Regions from separate parts of the Paenibacillus sp. FSL P4-0338 genome, predicted to be linked through region 2. Evidence: riboswitches for the same ligand, from Rfam matches in the RefSeq annotation. Region 2 holds a riboswitch; the other holds the start of a gene.

Region 1 (4,031 bases), on a different contig from region 2:
ATTGACCTCAGCGGTCGTGAGGGAGAGCTATCCGCGTGAGTATATGGTGTCAGCGTTTCGTATCTTAGGGGAAGGCCAGCTCTCCTTAACCAAATTCCTTCTGCTAACTAATGTGCAGGTAGAGCTTACCGACTTTCCCAAGTTGCTGGAAACGGTGCTTGAGCGCTTCAATCCGCAATTGGATCTGACGATCTTTGCCAATACCTCCATGGATACGCTGGATTATACTGGACGCAAGCTGAACCATGGCAGTAAGGCTGTGATGGCGGGCATCGGCAGCCCGGTCCGTCAGCTGCCAAAGACCTATACAGAGGGGCTGCTCCCATCAATCACCGCCGCTGTGCCTTATTGCGGAGGATGTTTAGCCGTTTCCGGTGCATCCTATGAAGAGGACCCGGAGCTGCCGGAACGGCTGGTGGCTGCCTTCAAGGAGAGGGAGACCGACTGGCCTTTGATTGTGCTGGTCGATCAGGCGGAAGAGGCGGTAAGCACGCAGACCTCATTCCTGTGGTCTGTATTCACCCGCTTCAATCCAGCGGACGATATTTATTCGGCGGCTGGGGTACAACGGGGCAGTGTCAGCTATACGCTGCCGATCATTATAGATGCCCGGATGAAGCCGGGATACCCGGAGGAGCTGGCTCCGAGCGAGGATATTGCGAAGCGGGTAGACCGCAATTGGAATCATTATTTTCCTCTAGCGTAGAAGTGAACTTTAAGGAGGGTCAAAATATGCTGCGGACATTACTGGGAGAGCCGCCCCGCGTGAACAGCGGTGTGCTGGCTGAAGCTATGGAATCCATGGCGAAGGCTGCCTCCATGCTGCGCAAGGAGATGGCGGCACATGAAGACCATGACCATGAATACCGCAAGCTGGAAATCTGGACACGGGGCTTGATCTCCTCTCTGGATGAGCTGGAGCAGAGCTGGTTCGCAGCCGCCTTTTTCCGGAAGTCAGTAATAGCCGGTTATATGGATGATATGTCGTCCACCGAGCAGGGGGAGTACGCCAGATATGTGTATTTCTACAAGGATGGCTTCATCCGTGTCTTCTCGCTGCTGGACAAGCTGGGCACGGTGCTGAACAATCTGTACAATCTCAATACAGGCAAGGTGAAAACGCATTTCTCCTACTTTACGGTGCTGAGGCAATTTCAGCTGCTTCATGCGCATCATCCGCTGGCGGACGAACTGGAGCGGATCAGGAATTCCTACCGGGAGCCGGTGGAGAATCTGCGCAAGCGGCGGAATGCCGAGATCCATTACATGAACGCGGAGATGACCGACGATCTCTGGCAGCGTCACCAGGGATTGCATGATAAGATCCGTCTGGAGGATCTGGACAGCCATCTGGAGGATTTGAAGCAGAGTCTGGAGATGGTATGCCAATCACTGGCAGCCGCATACAAGTACGGGAATGCGCAATGGCACAAGAAATTAGCGGTCCCAGGCCCGAAATCCGGGCATGCCCGTTCGTAAAAACTTACCTTTGACAAAAAACTCGAAACTGAATATACTTAGGCATACATTAACTTCTGACATGATACGGAATATATAACTTCATACTATTATCTTATCGAGAGCGGCGGAGGGATAGGCCCGATGAAGCCCGGCAACCGGTTTGAATACAGCTTTACGCTGTACCCAAATGTCATGGTGCTAATTCCTACAATGCCGCCGGTTTTGGGGTATTTGGCAGATGAGAAGGCATTGTCATTATACACACAGGGCCTCTTGCGATCTGCATGGATCGTAGGGGGTCTTTTTATTGCAATGATGGAAGCTAGAACAGAAGGGGGACGCAGCGGTTGATAGAATTGAAGGATATAACCAAGGTGTACGGCAAAGGCAGTAAGCAGGCAACTGCACTCTCTGCGCTGAGCCTGTCGATTAAGAAGGGTGAAATCTTCGGGGTGATCGGTCACTCCGGGGCCGGCAAAAGCACGCTGATCCGCTGCATTAATCTGCTCGAGCGCCCGACTGCGGGCGAGGTGTGGGTGGACGGTGTGGAGCTTACAGCGCTTAGCCAGAGACAGCTGCAAGAGCAGCGGCGCAAGATCGGGATGATTTTTCAGCATTTCAATCTGCTCTCATCGGCTACAGTCTATGATAATATCGCGTTTCCACTGCGGCTGATCGGAGCCGGAAGGAATGAGATTGAACAAAAGGTTAAAGATCTGCTCGCCCTGGTTGGACTGGAGGAGCACTGGAATAAGTACCCGGCTCAGCTATCCGGCGGACAGAAGCAGCGTGTCGGGATCGCCCGGGCGTTGGCGAGTGATCCGGACGTTCTGTTATGCGATGAAGCGACCTCGGCGCTTGATCCGCAGACGACAGACTCCATTCTTCGCCTGCTGATGGATATCAACAGCAAATTCCATCTGACCATCGTGCTGATTACACATGAGATGCATGTGATTCAGAGCATCTGCGACCGTGTTGCCGTGATCCATGGAGGCGGTATTGTGGAGCAGGGTGAAGTGGCCGAGGTATTTCTGAAGCCGAAGCATGAGGTTACCAGGGAATTCATCCGCAGTGAGACCCAGTCGGATGGACCGCTCCGGCAAGCAATTGATGCTGTGCACCCAGGCTACACGAAGTCGGTCAAAATCACTTTTCTCGGGCAAAAGACTTACGGATCCACGCTCTCACAGGTGGTTCAAGGAACAGGGGTTCACTTCGCCATTCTCCATGGCACGATCTCAACGATCAAGGATGTTCCTTACGGGCAGCTGATTGTACGGTTCGAAGGACCTGCCGATGCGGTTGAAGCCACGCTTACGGAGTTAGTAGCGCAAGGTCTTGATGTGGAGGTGATTTCCTGATGGGCGGACTGGATTTTAATAAGATTGATTGGGCAGAAATGCTCGATGCAACGGTGGCTACACTTAACATGGTAGTTATTTCAGGATTATTCACAATTATCCTTGGTTTACCGCTCGGAATTATGCTATATTTATGGGGGAGATCAAATAACACTATTATCAGAGCTGTTTACTCGGCATTATCATTTATCGTAAATATCCTGCGTTCCGTTCCGTTTATCATTCTCATGGTGGCCCTGATTCCGCTCAGCAAGATCATTATGGGCACCTCCATCGGTGTGCGCGGAACCATTCTGGCACTGGTGGTCGGTGCGGCTCCCTTTTTCGCCAGACTGGTGGAAACGGCGCTGCGGGAGGTTGACCGGGGAATTATTGAAGCAGCGCAGGGCATGGGGGCATCCACCGGGCAGATCGTGATGCGCGTCTTGCTGCCGGAGGCTCGTCCGGGCTTGCTTGCCGGAATAACCATTACTTTAGTGACCCTTGTCTCTTATACTGCCATGGCGGGATTTATTGGCGGCGGCGGTCTGGGGGATCTGGCGATCCGTTACGGCTATTACCGTTATATGAAGGAAGTTATGATTATCGCAGTGGCACTGATAGTAATACTCGTCCAACTGCTGCAAATGGCCGGTGACCGGCTGGTAAGACATTTTACACGGAAATAAGGTACGTCCACATATAGCCTTATTCAATAAAACATATGGATTAGAGGGGGATTTACAGATGAAAAAAGTACTGCTTACATTCTTCAGCCTGACCTTGGTATTGGTGCTTGCCGCTTGCGGAAACAACAAGGCCAATAACACCACGAATTCTGCTGCTACAGAACCGACTACAGAGCCTGCTGCGGACCCGGTAACCCTGGTTATTGGTGCTTCTCCTGTACCGCATGCGGAAATCCTCAAAGCGATTGCCCCACTGCTTGAAGCCCAAGGCATTAAGCTGGAAATTAAAGAATTCACAGATTATATTCTTCCCAATACACAGCTTGCCGAGAAGCAGCTCGATGCGAACTTCTTCCAGCACAAGCCTTACCTGGATGATCAGAACGCCAAGAACGGCACAGATCTCGTATCTGTAACTGCTGTTCATGTAGAGCCATTTGGCGCTTATTCCAAAAAAATCAAATCGATTGACGAATTGGCAGAGGGTGCAAAGGTTGCAATTCCGAATGATGCAACGAACGGCGGACGCGCATTGATT
Region 2 (4,031 bases):
CAATACTGGACTGATAAGCTTCACGCAAGTTACCCATGAGATCGCGGTACGTTTCGAAGGTTTCAGAGATCTTGACCGCATTCTCATAGATATCGCTGAAATACTTCTGCAGCTGATCGTCGATCAGGCGAAGATCCTTTTTGTTGAGCGTGTTGATAACTTCCTTCTGCGGGCCGAGCATCTTCTTCAGCCAGAGAATCTCACTGCGCAGACCAATGATCTCGCTCAGATGCGATTTCTTGGTATGCATGAGGATGTCTTCCTCCAGCTTCTCGATCCGCGCTTCAATCCGGTCACCGACCGAGAAGAAGTTGTCGACAACGAGGTCGATCAGCAGATACAGGAAGCGGTCAGGCGTACTGACCTCCTGCTCCCACAGTACGGGCTTCAGGACACGAAGCTCATGGATCTTCTGCTTCGTAACGGTAATAATATAATGTCTGCCAAGGAATACGTTAAGCGCACGGAGGAAAATTTCCTCATCATCGAACCGGATGCTGTTCACCACGATGAAATAATGACTCTCATAAATCTCCAGCTTCGGACGCTGATCCTCTTCACTAAGACAGTCTTCCACAGCCAGATCATGCAGTCCGTATATAGGCTGAAGCTCTACAAGGTCCTCCACATCGGCATCAATCCAGTAGAACCCCTCAGCAGGGGGCGTTAATGTTTCTTCAATGTTGTCAACAGGCGTAAAAACCCCTGCATTCACCAGCCGGATTTTCATCTGATTCACTCCTTATGTCCCTGGTCTTCTCCAGGGGTATGCTAATTTCAGCACACGGAAAAAATCAGCTTGGCCGGTGGTACAATCATGGATGAAGGCCAAAAGACGGTCCGAGAGCATGAAGAAAAAGGGCTCCCGCCGCCGGCAAGCTGATGTTAATCCTGTGTGGTTGTTCATTCTGCACGCATATTCGCGAGCCCGGGTCGCCTTCCATTGTTCTCTCACCTCTTCTTTTCGCCGTTTATTTTGGTTGAAACACTTGTCTAGTATAACGCCGGGATATGGGTCTTACAAGAGAAATTGTTTTCTGTCATAAGGCCCCTTCAGCATTGTATGGACTTGACGAAAAGGAGGTTCATGATTTAAAGTGAAATTTAAGAAAAAGCATCTTTCGGATGCTTAAGGTTATTCAACTGAATACAGCTAAATCTTATCAAGAGCAGGTGGAGGGACTAGCCCGATGAAACCCGGCAACCGGCGTGTGAGCGCACGGTGCTAATTCTTGCGGAAGCTTTGCAGGGCGTTATTCGTCCGGCGGAAGTTCTCTGGCAGATGAGAGAGGCGCATATGACTGCATGATATGACCTTTCTCGCCCGGGAAAGGTCTTTTTTCGCTACCCTGCCTCAGGTTGAACCACCAAGTGGAACCCCATTTCAGTTAAGGAGTGAACAGCAATGCCTATCAAAATTCCCGACAGCCTGCCGGCCAAAGAAGTGTTATCCGGTGAGAATATTTTTGTAATGGATGAAAGCCAGGCTTTCCATCAGGATATCCGTCCCCTGCGGATCGCCATCCTGAATCTGATGCCTACCAAAGAAACTACTGAGACCCAGCTGCTGCGCCTTATCGGGAATTCCCCGCTTCAGGTGGATGTTGTTCTGCTGCATCCCAGCTCCCATACGTCGAAGAATACTTCGGCTGAGCATTTGAAGAGCTTTTACAAAACCTTTGATGAGATCAGCCACCGCCGGTTCGACGGCTTGATTGTAACGGGCGCTCCCGTAGAACAACTTGAATTCGAGGATGTCAACTACTGGGAAGAGCTGAAAGTGATTTTTGAGTGGAGCAAACAGAATGTAACCTCGACCATGCACATCTGTTGGGCGGCACAGGCAGGACTGTATCATCACTTTGGTGTGCGCAAGGTGAGTCTGCCGGACAAATGCTTCGGAGTGTTTCCGCATACGATGAGCCATAATAATGTCAAGCTGCTGCGCGGCTTCGATGAAGTGTTCCATGTTCCGCATTCCCGCCATACCGATGTCTCCCGTGAAGATATTGAGCGGAACCCGGAGCTGCAGATTCTGGCAGAATCCGAGGAAGCCGGGGTGTACCTGGTGGCTACGCATGACGGGAAGCAGATTTTTGTTACCGGACATTCGGAATATGATCCCTTCTCGCTGAAATGGGAGTATGACCGGGATATCGCAAAAGGGCTGGAGGTTGCCTTGCCGAAGCACTATTATCCCAAGGATGATCCGACGCGTACTCCGCCGGCAGTCTGGCGCGCCCATGCCAACTTATTATTCGCTAATTGGCTCAATTACTATGTATACCAGGAGACTCCTTACGATATCGGGGCATTTATCTAAGAGGTTAACTTATTCTTAATAGAAGTAATTAATCAGGAGGCAATGGAGATGGATGAGAAACTGAGAATTGAGAGCAGACTGGCACAGATTGGTTCGATGGAGGACCCCGCCACCGGGGCCATTAATTACCCGATTTATCATGCGACGGCTTTCCGTCACCCTAGACTTGGGCAGAGCACAGGCTTTGACTACATCCGCACCAAAAATCCTACCCGCTCTGTCCTCGAAGAAGCGGCAGCGGCCCTGGAATCCGGGGATGCCGGCTTCGCCTGCGCTTCCGGTATGGCTGCGCTGACTACGGTGTTCACCTTGTTTGGACAAGGGGACCATCTCATTGTGTCGCTCGACCTGTACGGCGGAACCTACCGGTTGCTGGAACGGATTCTCTCCAAATACGGCATCAGTGCCTCCTATGTAGATACGAACGATCTGGATGGACTGGAAGCAGCCCGCCAGCCGGGGACAAAAGCCGTATTCATTGAGACGCCGACCAATCCGCTGATGATGATTACGGATGTCGAAGCCGTATGTACCTGGGCCCGCCGTCACGGGCTGCTCACGATTGTAGATAATACGCTGCTGACTCCGTTCTTCCAGCGCCCGCTGGAGCTTGGAGCAGATATCGTGGTTCACAGTGCGACTAAGTATCTGGGCGGGCATAACGATGTGCTGGCTGGGCTGATTGTGACCAAGGGCGCAGAATTGTCTGCTGAAATGGCCGTCCTGCATAACTCTCTGGGAGCGGTTCTCGCGCCGAATGACAGCTATCAGCTGATGAAAGGTATGAAGACCCTGGCGCTGCGCATGGAGCGGCATGAGAGCAATGCCCTGGCCATCGCCCGTTATCTGCAGAAGCATCCGGCTATTGCCGAGGTCTTCCATCCGGGTCTGCCGGACCATCCGGGCTATGCCATTCAGAACCGCCAGTCCTCCGGCAACACCGGGATCTTCTCCTTCAAGGTAAAAGAGGCCAGCTATGTGGAGCCGCTGCTCCGCCATATCAAGCTAATCGCCTTCGCCGAGAGTCTGGGCGGTGTCGAATCGCTGATGACCTATCCGGCGATACAGACTCATGCCGATATTCCGGCTGAAATCCGCGATGCTGTAGGCGTGGATGACCGACTGCTGCGCTTCTCTGTCGGCATAGAGCATGTAGATGATCTGATTGCGGATCTCGGACAGGCCCTGGAGGCCGCCCGGAGCGAGCTGGAATAAGGCGATGCGCCCCGGACCTGGACCGGCATGCGGGATTCGCAGAACGTACAAGCAGCAGTGCCTTCGGGCGCTGCTGTTTAATTTTGCCTGGGACAAGGTCAATTACCGGTTCTGCGCAGCGAAACATTTTTCAAGAACAGCCGATTGTGATACGATGGGAGAACGGACTATTTTTATTTCAAATTGTATTTATCTCATAGACTTCATAGATGAAGAGGAGGCCGTCAACAGTGAGTGCAGTCGATCTTATACTGGATAAGGCACTGAAGGGTGAACGTCTTCAGTTGGAAGATACGGTCACGTTGTTCGAGAGCAATGAAATTGAGAAAATGGGCGCTGCCGCAGATATTATTATGAAGCGCTGGCACCCGGAGCCAGTGACAACATTCGTCATTGGCCGTAACATTAACTACACCAATGTATGTGATGTATATTGCCGATTCTGCGCTTTTTACCGCAGACCCGGTTCGGAGGAAGGCTATGTGCTTCCCGA

The links. A riboswitch is a leader RNA that binds a small molecule or an ion and turns the genes downstream of it on or off. The one in region 2 is predicted to bind S-adenosylmethionine.
Region 1: it holds a riboswitch for S-adenosylmethionine, as region 2 does, so the genes downstream of both, MKZ07_RS17445 (methionine ABC transporter ATP-binding protein) here and metA (homoserine O-acetyltransferase MetA) in region 2, are expected to answer to the same signal.

What each region holds. Positions count from the first base shown of each region.
Region 1 is NZ_JBBOCG010000001.1:3,964,563-3,968,593, reverse strand. Features, by position in the region: gene MKZ07_RS17455 (UbiD family decarboxylase) at 1-706, shown strand, start outside; gene MKZ07_RS17450 (Cthe_2314 family HEPN domain-containing protein) at 733-1,479, shown strand; SAM riboswitch class I at 1,571-1,706, shown strand; gene MKZ07_RS17445 (methionine ABC transporter ATP-binding protein) at 1,809-2,825, shown strand; gene MKZ07_RS17440 (methionine ABC transporter permease) at 2,825-3,493, shown strand; gene MKZ07_RS17435 (MetQ/NlpA family ABC transporter substrate-binding protein) at 3,552-4,031, shown strand, end outside.
Region 2 is NZ_JBBOCG010000002.1:2,078,888-2,082,918, forward strand. Features, by position in the region: gene corA (magnesium/cobalt transporter CorA) at 1-730, opposite strand, end outside; SAM riboswitch class I at 1,158-1,289, shown strand; gene metA (homoserine O-acetyltransferase MetA) at 1,406-2,323, shown strand; gene MKZ07_RS33035 (aminotransferase class I/II-fold pyridoxal phosphate-dependent enzyme) at 2,372-3,538, shown strand; gene mqnC (cyclic dehypoxanthinyl futalosine synthase) at 3,769-4,031, shown strand, end outside.